2 regions of the Kitasatospora sp. NPDC087861 genome follow, and region 1 is predicted to be linked to the other one. Evidence: predicted binding sites of a transcription regulator. Region 1 holds the regulator's gene; the other holds the start of a gene.

Region 1 (5,063 bases):
CCCAGCAGCACCCTGGCGCCCTGCGGCTCGAAGGCGAGCCCGCCGACCGGTCCGTACGGCAGCCGCACCGGCTCGCCACCGTCCAGCGGCACCGCGTGCGCCCAGGTGCGGCGCAGGGTGGCCTCGCCGGCGGTGGTGGTGGCGATCGGGCGGCCGTCGGCCGTCCAGCCCTGCAGCTGGGTCTGGTCGCTGCCCCAGTGGGTGAGCCGGCGGGACGGGCCGCCGTCCACCGGCACCACGTGCACCTCGGGCGCGCCGTCCCGGGCGGAGGTGAAGGCGATGTGCCGCCCGTCCGGGGCGAACCGGGGGTGGTGGACCGGCAGATGATCGGCCGTCAGCCGCCAGGCCCGGCCGCCGTCCAGCGGGGCCAGCCAGACGTCGTTCTCGGCGACGAAGGTGACCAGGTCGCCGTGCAGATGGGGGTGGCGCAGATAGGCGCCCGCGGAGGTGCTCAGGGGTTCCGTCACGCGGTCAGCGTAGGCACCCACGCACACCGCGCGGGCCGATTTTCGCGGACTCCCGCCCCGACCGGAGCCCGCTACGACCAGCGGCCGGTACGGCCCAGCAGCAGCGCGCCGGCGGCCACCCCGGCGGTGGAGGTGCGCAGCACCGACGGGCCCAGCCGGTACGGCTTCGCGCCCGCCTCGGCGAAGGCGGCCAGCTCCTCCGGGGAGACACCGCCCTCCGGGCCGACCACCAGCACCACGTCCCCGCCCTCGGGCAGCGCGGCCAGCGCCAGCGGCTCGGCGCCCTCCTCGTGCAGCACGGCGGCGAACGCCGCCCCCGCCAGGACCGGCGCCAGCTGCCGGGTGGTCACCGGCTCGCGCACCTCGGGGAAGCGCAGCCGGCGGGACTGCTTGCCGGCCTCCCGGGCGGTGGCCCGCCACTTGGCGAGCGCCTTGGCGCCCCGGTCGCCCTTCCACTGCGTGATGCAGCGCGAGGCGGCCCACGGGATCACCACGTCCACGCCGACCTCGGTCATGGTCTCCACCGCGAGCTCGCCGCGGTCGCCCTTGGGCAGCGCCTGGACGACGACGATCCGCGGCGCCGGCTCGGGCTCCCGGCGCACGGACGCCACCGTGACGTCGACCGCGTCCTTGCCGAGCACCTCGGCGACCGTCCCGTCCACCCCGAGGCCCAGCCCGTCGGCCAGGGTCACCGCCTCGCCCGCCGTCAGCCGCTTCACCGCGGCCGCGTGCCGCCCCTCCGGCCCGTCGAGGCGCACCACGGAGCCGGGTGCGGCGGCGGCGATCCGCTCGGTCTCGACGACGAAGACGGGGGCGGTCATGCGGGGAACCTCCGGTGGTGGGGGCGGATCGGGAACGCGAAAGGGGTGCCGGGCAGAGCCCCGGCACCCCCACGCGGACGGCTACCGGCCGTTGAACGCGTCCTTCAGACGCGAGAACAGGCCCTGCTGGCCCGGCGCGAACTGGCCGGACGGCCGCTCCTCGCCGCGCAGCACCGCGAGCCGGCGCAGCAGCTCCTCCTGCTCGGCGTCGAGCTTGCCGGGCGTCTGCACCTCGACATGCACTATCAGGTCGCCCCGGCCGCCCCCGCGCAGGTGGGTGATGCCCCGGCCGTGCAGCGGGATCGACTGGCCGGACTGGGTGCCGGGCCGGATGTCGACCTCCTCCAGCCCGTCCAGGGTCTGCAGCGGCACCTGGGTGCCGAGGGCCGCGGCCGTCATCGGGATGGTGACGGTGCAGTGCAGGTCGTCCCCGCGGCGCTGGAAGGTCGGGTGGGTGGTCTCGGCGATCTCGACGTACAGATCGCCGGCCGGGCCGCCGCCGGGGCCGACCTCGCCCTCGCCGGCCAGCTGGATCCGGGTGCCGTTGTCGACACCGGCCGGGATCTTGACGGTCAGGGTGCGGCGGGCGCGGACCCGGCCGTCGCCGGCGCACTCCGGGCACGGGGTCGGCACGACGGTGCCGAAGCCCTGGCACTGCGGGCAGGGGCGGGAGGTCATGACCTGGCCCAGGAAGGACCGGGTGACCTGGGAGACCTCGCCCTTGCCGCGGCACATGTCACAGGTCTGCGCGGAGGTGCCGGGGGCCGCGCCCTCGCCGCTGCAGGTGGTGCAGGTGACGGCCGTGTCGACCTGGAGTTCCTTGGTGGTGCCGAAGGCGGCCTCCTCCAGGGTGATCTCCAGCCGGATCATGGCGTCCTGGCCGCGGCGGGTGCGCGAGCGTGGGCCGCGCTGGCCGGCCGCGGCGCCGAAGAAGGCGTCCATGATGTCGGAGAACCCGAAGCCCGCCGCGCCCGCGCCGAAGCCGCCCGCGCCCCCGCCGCCCGGCGAGAGCGGGTCACCGCCGAGGTCGTAGACCTGCCGCTTCTGCGGATCGGAGAGCACCTCGTAGGCGGCGTTGATCTCCTTGAACCGCTCCTGCGTCTTCGGGTCCGGGTTGACGTCCGGGTGCAGTTCGCGTGCCAGGCGCCGGAACGCCTTCTTGATCTCGTCCTGCCCCGCATCCCGTCGGACGCCGAGTACCGCGTAGTAGTCCGTGGCCACCAAATGCTCCGCTTGTTCCGCCTGTAGTAGTGCTGCGACTGGGATGTCGCCGTCAGATGACCGACAGCGACTGTTTGCTACGACTCGGCCAGGATCTGACCCACGTACCGTGCCACCGCTCGCACCGCCCCCATTGTGCCCGGATAGTCCATCCGGGTCGGACCGATCACACCCAGTTTGGCCACGCTCTCGTCGCCCGAACCGTAGCCGACCGAGACCACCGAGGTGGAATTCAGCCCCTCGTAGGCGATCTCCCGCCCGATCCGGACCGTCATCGCGGCGTCCGCGGTCTCACCCAGGAGGCGGAGCAGGACGACCTGCTCCTCCAGTGCCTCCAGCACCGGCTGGATGGTGAGCGGGAAGTCGTGCCCGAAGCGGGTCAGGTTGGCCGTGCCGGCCAGCATGATCCGCTCCTCGTTCTGTTCGGCGAGCGCCTCGAACAGCGTCGCCAGGACGGTGCTGACGGTCGGCCGGTCCGGCTGCTCGAAACCCGCCGGGAGCTCCTCCAGGAAGCCCGGCACGTCCGGCAGCCGCTGGCCGACGGCCCGCGCGTTGATCCGGGCCCGCAGGTCCGCCAGGACCGTCTCGCCGACCGGGCCCGGGCAGTCCACCATCCGCTGCTCGACCCGGCCGGTGTTGGTGATCAGGACCAGCATCACCTTGGTCGGGGCCAGCGCGACCAGCTCGATGTGCCGGACGGTGGAGCGCGACAGCGAGGGGTACTGCACCACCGCGACCTGCCGGGTGAGCTGGGCGAGCAGCCGCACCGTCCGGGCGACCACGTCGTCCAGGTCGACGGCGCCGTCCAGGAAGTGCCGGATCGCCCGGCGCTCGGGGGCGCTCATCGGCTTGACCTCGGCAAGCTTGTCGACGAACAGGCGGTACCCCTTGTCGGTGGGGATGCGCCCGGCGCTGGTGTGCGGCTGGTGGATGTAGCCCTCCTCCTCCAGCGCCGCCATGTCGTTGCGGACGGTGGCCGGGGAGACCCCGAGGTTGTGCCGCTCCACCAGGGCCTTGGAGCCGACCGGCTCCTCGGTCCCCACGTAGTCCTGGACGATCGCGCGGAGCACGGCCAGCTTGCGGTCGTCGAGCTGGCGAACCTCACCGGCCATGGGGCACACACCTCCGTCTTCGCGCGTTGTCCGTTTGTGTCGCACATGCTGCTGCCCGTTCCGGGACACCCGGTTCCGGGACCCGCCTTGGCACTCGTCATACCCGAGTGCCAAAACCGTACCTGCCAGTGTAAGGCCCGGGCCCAACGGCAGGAACGGCCCGGCCGGAGTGATCCTGCCCGCAGTTCCCGGCGCGGGGGTGGTGCCGCGGGGCCGTCCGGGTGGCAGCATCGAAAGCGACGGCGAATGGAGGAGCAAGCAATGTCGAGCTCGGGCCAGCACACCCGTTTCGCGCCCGACCGCGGCCTGACCGGCCGCATGGTCGTGACGATGTTCGTGATCGGGCTGCTGTACGTCGGCTTCACCGGCCTGCTGATCGTGCTGCTGCGCGGCGCCTGGCCACTGATCGTCCTGATCTCCGGCGGGCTGTTCGTGGCCCAGTTCTGGTTCAGCGACAAGATCACCGAACGGGCGATGGGCGCCCACCAGGTGACCCCTGAGCAGTACCCGCAACTGCACGGCACCGTCGACCGGCTCTGCGCGCTGGCGGACATGCCCAAACCCCGGGTGGCGGTCGCCGACAACGACATGCCGAACGCCTTCGCCACCGGCCGCAACCCGCAGAACGCCGTGGTGTGCGTCACCACCGGCCTGCTGCGCCGGCTGGAACCCGAGGAGCTGGAGGGCGTCCTCGCCCACGAGCTGTCCCACGTCGCCCACCGGGACGTCGCGGTGATGACCATCGCCGGCTTCCTCGGCGTCCTCGCCGGGGCCATGACCCGGATCGCCATGTACGGCGGGTTCATGGGCGGCGGCCGCAACAACAACGACCAGAACGCGGCGATCGCCGCCCTGGTCATCCCGCTGGTGTCGATGGTCGTCTACGCCATCAGCTTCCTGCTCACCCGGCTGCTCTCCCGCTACCGGGAACTCGCCGCCGACCGCTCCGCCGCCCAGCTCACCGGCCGCCCCAGCGCCCTCGCCTCCGCGCTCACCAAGGTCACCGGGCAGATCGCCGCCATCCCCAGCAAGGACCTGCGCCAGGCGCAGCCCTACAACGCCTTCTACTTCGCCCCCGCGCTGAGCGCCCGGGAGACCGCCGCCCAGTTGTTCTCCACCCACCCGACGCTGGAGAAGCGGCTGGAGCAGCTGGCGAAGATCTCCGAGCAGCTCGGCCGCTGACTCCCCCCTCCGCCGCTCCGCCCGACTCCGCCCGCACCCTCCTGAAAGGACCGCCGTGGGAATCCTGGACGCCCTGTTCGGGCGCACCAAGCCCGTCAAGCCCGACCTCGACCAGCTGTTCGGCGTACCGTCCGCCGCCCTCACCCTGGAGGCCGGGGCCGGGTTCACCCCCACCGGCCTCGGCTCGGTCTGCTTCGCCGCCGTCGAGGGCGCGGCCTTCGGGCAGGTCGAGCAGCAGGTGCGGGCGCTGCTGGACGCCG
Region 2 (5,063 bases), on a different contig from region 1:
TGAGGGGCCGCCCGGGGGACTCGTCCGAGGGAGTGCCTGCGGGCCTGCGAGGCGCTCCGGGCGGCCGCCCGTGAGGTGGCGTCACGGCCGGCCGCTTGAGGCCGTCACCCGCGCCCTGATGCGGAGCGCTCCGCACCGGGGCTCGTGGTGCGCCACGGGGCTCATAGGCTGGACGCCGCAGGGCTCATAGGCTGGAGGGGGGACAGGACGATCCGGGCGAACAGCGGAGTGAGCAGGGTGAGCGAGCAGGGACAGGGCCGGGAGCGGCCGCAGGCACAGCAGCAGGAGCAGCAGGGGCAGGGTGAGCAGCCGGCGGCGCCGAAGGCCCGGCTGGTCTTCCGGGACCCGCTGGACCAGCCGTCCCGGGACGACACCGACACCGGCTGGGGCGAGCGCCCCGGAGCGGGGGAGAGCGGTGGGCGGGGGCTGGACTGGTACCTGAGCCAGCGCCCGCCGCACCACGGGGACTGAACGGGAACGTGCTCAGCGCTGCGGCGTGACCAGCGCGTCGCGGATCTCGGTGAGCAGTTGGATCTCGTTGGCCTCGGCCTCCGCCGTCTCTTCGAGGGGGCTCTTCCTTCTGGCGGCCAGCTTGTTCATGGGCACGATCAGGACGAAGTAGACGACGGCCGCGGTGATCAGGAACTGCAGGGCGGCACTGAGCACCGATCCCCACAGGATGAGGATTCCGGACGTGACCTCGCCGGTGGCGCTCGCCTCGCAGGGCCCCTTGAGGCAGGAACTGTAGGACGCCAGGTCCTTCGTCCCGAAGACACCGACGATCGGATTGATCACGCCCTTGACGAAGGCGTTGACGATGGTGGTGAAGGCCGCACCGATGACGACCGCGACGGCGAGTTCGACGACGTTTCCACGCAGCAGGAATTCCTTGAAGCCTTTCATGCCGCCGTGAACGACGAAGTCGTTTCCTGGTCACGGATGATCTTCGATGGAGCCGGATTGACAACCCGTCCGGCCCATCGCGCCGCCCGAGGGCGGCGGCAGCCCGGCCCGCGCGGGCCCGACCGCGAGCGCTGCGGCCACCGCGAGCAGCACCAGCAAGGGCACCCCGGCCCGCCGCCGTACGGCGTGCCGCCAGCGGTGCCACCCGCCGGCCCCGCGCCGGATCGGAGGGAAGCGCGGCACCTCCCGCCGGGGCGGCACGGTGGGGGCGGGCAGCGGGACGGAGAGGCTCATGGACGTCATGGTCACCACCGGGGTCGTCGGGGACCGCCCCTTTCCGGGCCGGTCGGTCTCTGGTGACCCACACGATGCGTGCCCCGCGCCGTCCCGGAAAGCCCTTATCCGCAGCCTGTGGACAACTCGACCCTGTGGACAACTTCGTACACCCGCACGAGGGACTCCGGCCCGCCCGGGATGACGAAAAGGCCCGCCGCCCCGCGAAGTGCGGGGCCGACGGGCCTTGTCGATGCTCTCTACCTGCCGCCCGGGCCGGGCCGAATGCCGCCCGCCGCGCCCGGCGGCGAGGTCAGCTCGCGGCCGGAGCCGGGCTCGAAGAGGTCGAGGAGCCGGAGGAGCTCGAAGAAGTGGAGGGCGACGACGCCGGGGTCGAGCCGGACGACGACGTGGCGCCGCCGGAGGTGCCGGTGCCCACCGTGCTGCTGGAGGACGAGCGGCTGTCGGTCCGGTAGAAGCCGGAGCCCTTGAACACGACGCCCACGGCCGAGAAGACCTTGCGGAGCCGTCCCTGGCAGTCGGGGCACGTGGTCAGCGCCTCGTCGGTGAACTTCTGCACCGCCTCCAGGCCGTTGCCGCACTCGGTGCACTGGTACTGGTACGTGGGCACTTGTCTTCCTCCTGGCACTCTCGCCTGATGAGTGCTAACGATGGTCAATGATGCGGCATTCCGCTGAATCAGTCCAGCGACTCCGATGTGAGATGAGCCGGGAGCGGCCCTCCGGCCCATCCGGGCACCACCGTCGTCGCGTGCCCGCTCAGCCCTTGGCCGCACCCACCAGCTGCGGCGCCGCGGCGCGCTCCGGCGAGGCCGTGACCGCCGCGTTCGCCGGCCCCGACGCGGTCAGCAGGTGCCGCAGCGAGACCAGCGCGACCAGGCCCAGGCCGGCGCCCGCCAGCGGCACCAGGAACCCGACGGACGGCCCGTGGCCGTCGATCAGCCGCCCGGCCGCCATCGAGCCGACCGCCAGGCCGAGGCCGATGGCACCGGTCAGCCAGGTGAAGGCCTCGGTCTTGGCGCCGTCCGCGACGAGCGTCTCGACCAGGGTGTAGCCGCTGATCAGGGTCGGCGCGATGGCCAGGCCGCAGACCAGCCCGGCGACGGTGAGCGCGATCAGGTTGGGCATCGCCCACAGCGTCGAGCAGCCCAGCACCAGCAGGGTGTAGCTCATGATCATCCGCTGCTGCACGACCCGCCGCCAGGCGATCACGCCGTACAGCACGCCGGCCACCATCGAGCCGCCCGCGAAGATCCCGTACACGGTGCCGCCGGCGCCGTGCTGCCCGACCGAGTCGGCGAAGGCGTACACCGAGACCTGCAGGCCGCCGAACACGGCGCCGACGCCGAGGAACGTCCCGGCCAGCAGCCGGACGCCGGGCGAGGCGAGCGCGGAGGCGCGCTTGGCGCCGGGGCGGTGGGCCTGGCGGGCGGGCGCGGTGTTCCGCTGGGCGGCGAAGGCCAGGCCGCCGACGACGGTCAGCGCGGCCTCGACGATCAGCCCGGTCGAGGGGCTGATGGTGGTCGCGATGGCGGCGGTCAGGATCGGGCCGATCACGAAGGTGAACTCGTCCGTGACGGACTCGAAGGCGAACGCGGTGCTCACCTTGGCCGTGGACGAGCCGGAGGCGCCGTCCGCGGTGAACTTGGCGATCCAGCGGGCCCGGACCATCGCGCCGATCTGCGGAACGCTCGCACCGGCCGGGACGGCGGCCAGGAACAGGCTCCAGGCCGGTGCGTGGCCGAGTGCCAGCGCGATCAGCGCGCCGACCGAGAGCGCGTGCACGATCACGGCCGGCACCAGCACCGCGGCCTGGCCGTAACGGTCGGCCAGCCGCCCGGTCTGCGGGCCGATCAGGGCCTGGGCGACGGCCGCCACGGCCGCGACCGTGCTGGCCGTGCCGTAGGAGCCGTGGGTCTCCTTGACGAGCAGCAGGATGCCGGTGCTGAGCATCGCGTAGGGCAAACGCGCGAGGAACGCCGGCGCCAGGAACGTCCATACGCCGGGTGTGCGCAGCAGTGTGCCGTAGCCGACGCGCGCGGGCGCGGTGGCAGTGGTGTCGGTGGTGGCGCCGGCGTCAGCGGCGGTGGTGTCGGCGGTGTCACGCGGGGTCGCGCTGTCCGCGGGGTTGTCGACCGTTCGGCGGGCCGTCACGGTCGGTCCTTCCTGCTGCCTGGTAGCGCGGCAGGGCATGGGGTGGCCCCGACGGCGCCGAGAGTCGTCCTCTCGCGCGTCGACCGGGGTAGATACCGGGTCGGCCCGGCGTGGTGGCCGGGGTCCGGACCGCGGCCGCCGAGCGGTCGCGCCAACTCTGCGTCAGGCAGATGCAGATGCTGGGTGTGATCAAACCATCATACATATACGCGCGTAGATTGTCGCGCTTTCCCCGACATGACAGCGCGCCTCCGCCCTTGTCCTGCCAATCGAAGGTGAACAGCGGATGAGGCCTTCCGGCGCCGACGGGGCGAGCCTCCCGGCGCCGGACGGCGGGACCTCCCGGCGCCGACGGGCCTCACCGCCCGTGCAGCCACCCTGCGAGCTTGCCGCCCTTGTCCACGGCCCGCAGCCGCCGCTCGGCCGCCTCGCCGACCTCGTCCGTGGTGACCACCAGCAGCTCGTCCCCGCCGCGCAGCACCGTCGCCTTGTCCGGCACGAAGGAGCTGCCCTCCCGTACCACCAGGGTGACCGCGGCCCCCTTGGGCAGTCGCAGCTCGCTGACCTCCACGCCGGACATCCGCGAGCCCGGGGCGAGCGTGACCGACAGCAGGTGCCCGTGCAGCTTCTCCAGCGGGGCGGACTCGATGTCCAGGTCCTGGCCCATCGCGCCCTCGCCGATCCGTAGCTGCTTGGCCACCCACGGCAGGGTCGGGCCCTGGATCAGGGTGAAGACGACGACCAGGATGAACACGATGTTGAAGACGTCCTGGGCCTTCGGTGCGCCCGACACCAGCGGGATGGTGGCCAGCACGATGGGGACCGCCCCGCGCAGCCCGGCCCAGCTGAGCAGTGCCTGCTCCCGGCCCGGCACCTTGAACGGGGTCAGGGTGAACACCACGGACAGCGGCCGGGCCAGGAAGACCAGCACGCCGCCGATCACCAGCGCGGGCACCACGGCGTCGCCCATCGTCTCGGGCGTGCAGAGCAGGCCGAGCAGGACGAACATGCCGATCTGCCCGATCCACGCCAGGCCGTCGGCGAAGCCCCGGACGGCCGGGCCGTGCGGCAGCTTGGAGTTCCCGAGGACCACCGCGCAGATGTAGACGGCGAGGAAGCCGGAGCCGTGCAGCAGCGCGCCGCCCGCGTAGGCGAGCACGGTCAGCGCCATCACGGCGATCGGGTAGAGGCCGGAGGAGGGCAGCGCGACGTGCTTGATCCCGTACGCGCCGAGCTTGCCGATCGCGAAGCCGATCGCCGCGCCGATCGCCAGCTCGGCGACGATCGTGCCGACCAGGACGTACCAGGAGTCCAGCTCGCCGGTGGTGGCGAAGGCGACGACCAGGATGACCACGGGCGCGTCGTTGAAGCCGGACTCGGCCTCCAGCAGGCCGGTGAGCCGGTGCGGCAGCGGGACCATGCGCAGGACGGAGAAGACGGCGGCGGCGTCGGTCGAGGAGACGATCGCGCCGAGCAGCATCGAGGTCCGCCAGTCCAGGCCGACCAGCCAGTGCGCGCCGGCCGCGGTGACGAACACGCTGACCCCGACGCCGACGGTGGCGAGCACGGTGGCGGCCGGCATCACCGGTCTGACCTCGCGCCAGCTGGTCTTGAGGCCGCCCTCGGCGAGGATCACCACGAGCGCCGTGTAGCCGAGGACCTGGGTCAGCTCGGCGTTGTTGAAGTTGACGCCGATGCCGTTCTGGCCGAGCG

What was found. The regulator HrcA, encoded in region 1, represses chaperone genes, less so after heat shock. The targets are predictions, from matches to a motif close to TTNGCACTCNGNNNNNCNGAGTGCNAA.
Region 2: the regulator HrcA is predicted to act here: its motif matches at 1,819-1,845, upstream of ACIOJE_RS26595 (FmdB family zinc ribbon protein).

The regions. Positions count from the first base shown of each region.
Region 1 is NZ_JBIUUS010000004.1:327,714-332,776, forward strand. It holds gene ACIOJE_RS08835 (PDZ domain-containing protein) at 1-467, opposite strand, end outside; gene ACIOJE_RS08840 (16S rRNA (uracil(1498)-N(3))-methyltransferase) at 539-1,288, opposite strand; gene dnaJ (molecular chaperone DnaJ) at 1,370-2,509, opposite strand; gene hrcA (heat-inducible transcriptional repressor HrcA) at 2,587-3,621, opposite strand; gene htpX (zinc metalloprotease HtpX) at 3,883-4,803, shown strand; gene ACIOJE_RS08860 (hypothetical protein) at 4,859-5,063, shown strand, end outside.
Region 2 is NZ_JBIUUS010000020.1:77,934-82,996, reverse strand. It holds gene ACIOJE_RS26615 (sigma-70 family RNA polymerase sigma factor) at 1-3, shown strand, start outside; gene ACIOJE_RS26610 (hypothetical protein) at 238-471, shown strand; gene mscL (large conductance mechanosensitive channel protein MscL) at 484-903, opposite strand; gene ACIOJE_RS26600 (hypothetical protein) at 934-1,197, opposite strand; gene ACIOJE_RS26595 (FmdB family zinc ribbon protein) at 1,490-1,807, opposite strand; gene ACIOJE_RS26590 (MFS transporter) at 1,956-3,350, opposite strand; gene ACIOJE_RS26585 (potassium/proton antiporter) at 3,709-5,063, opposite strand, start outside.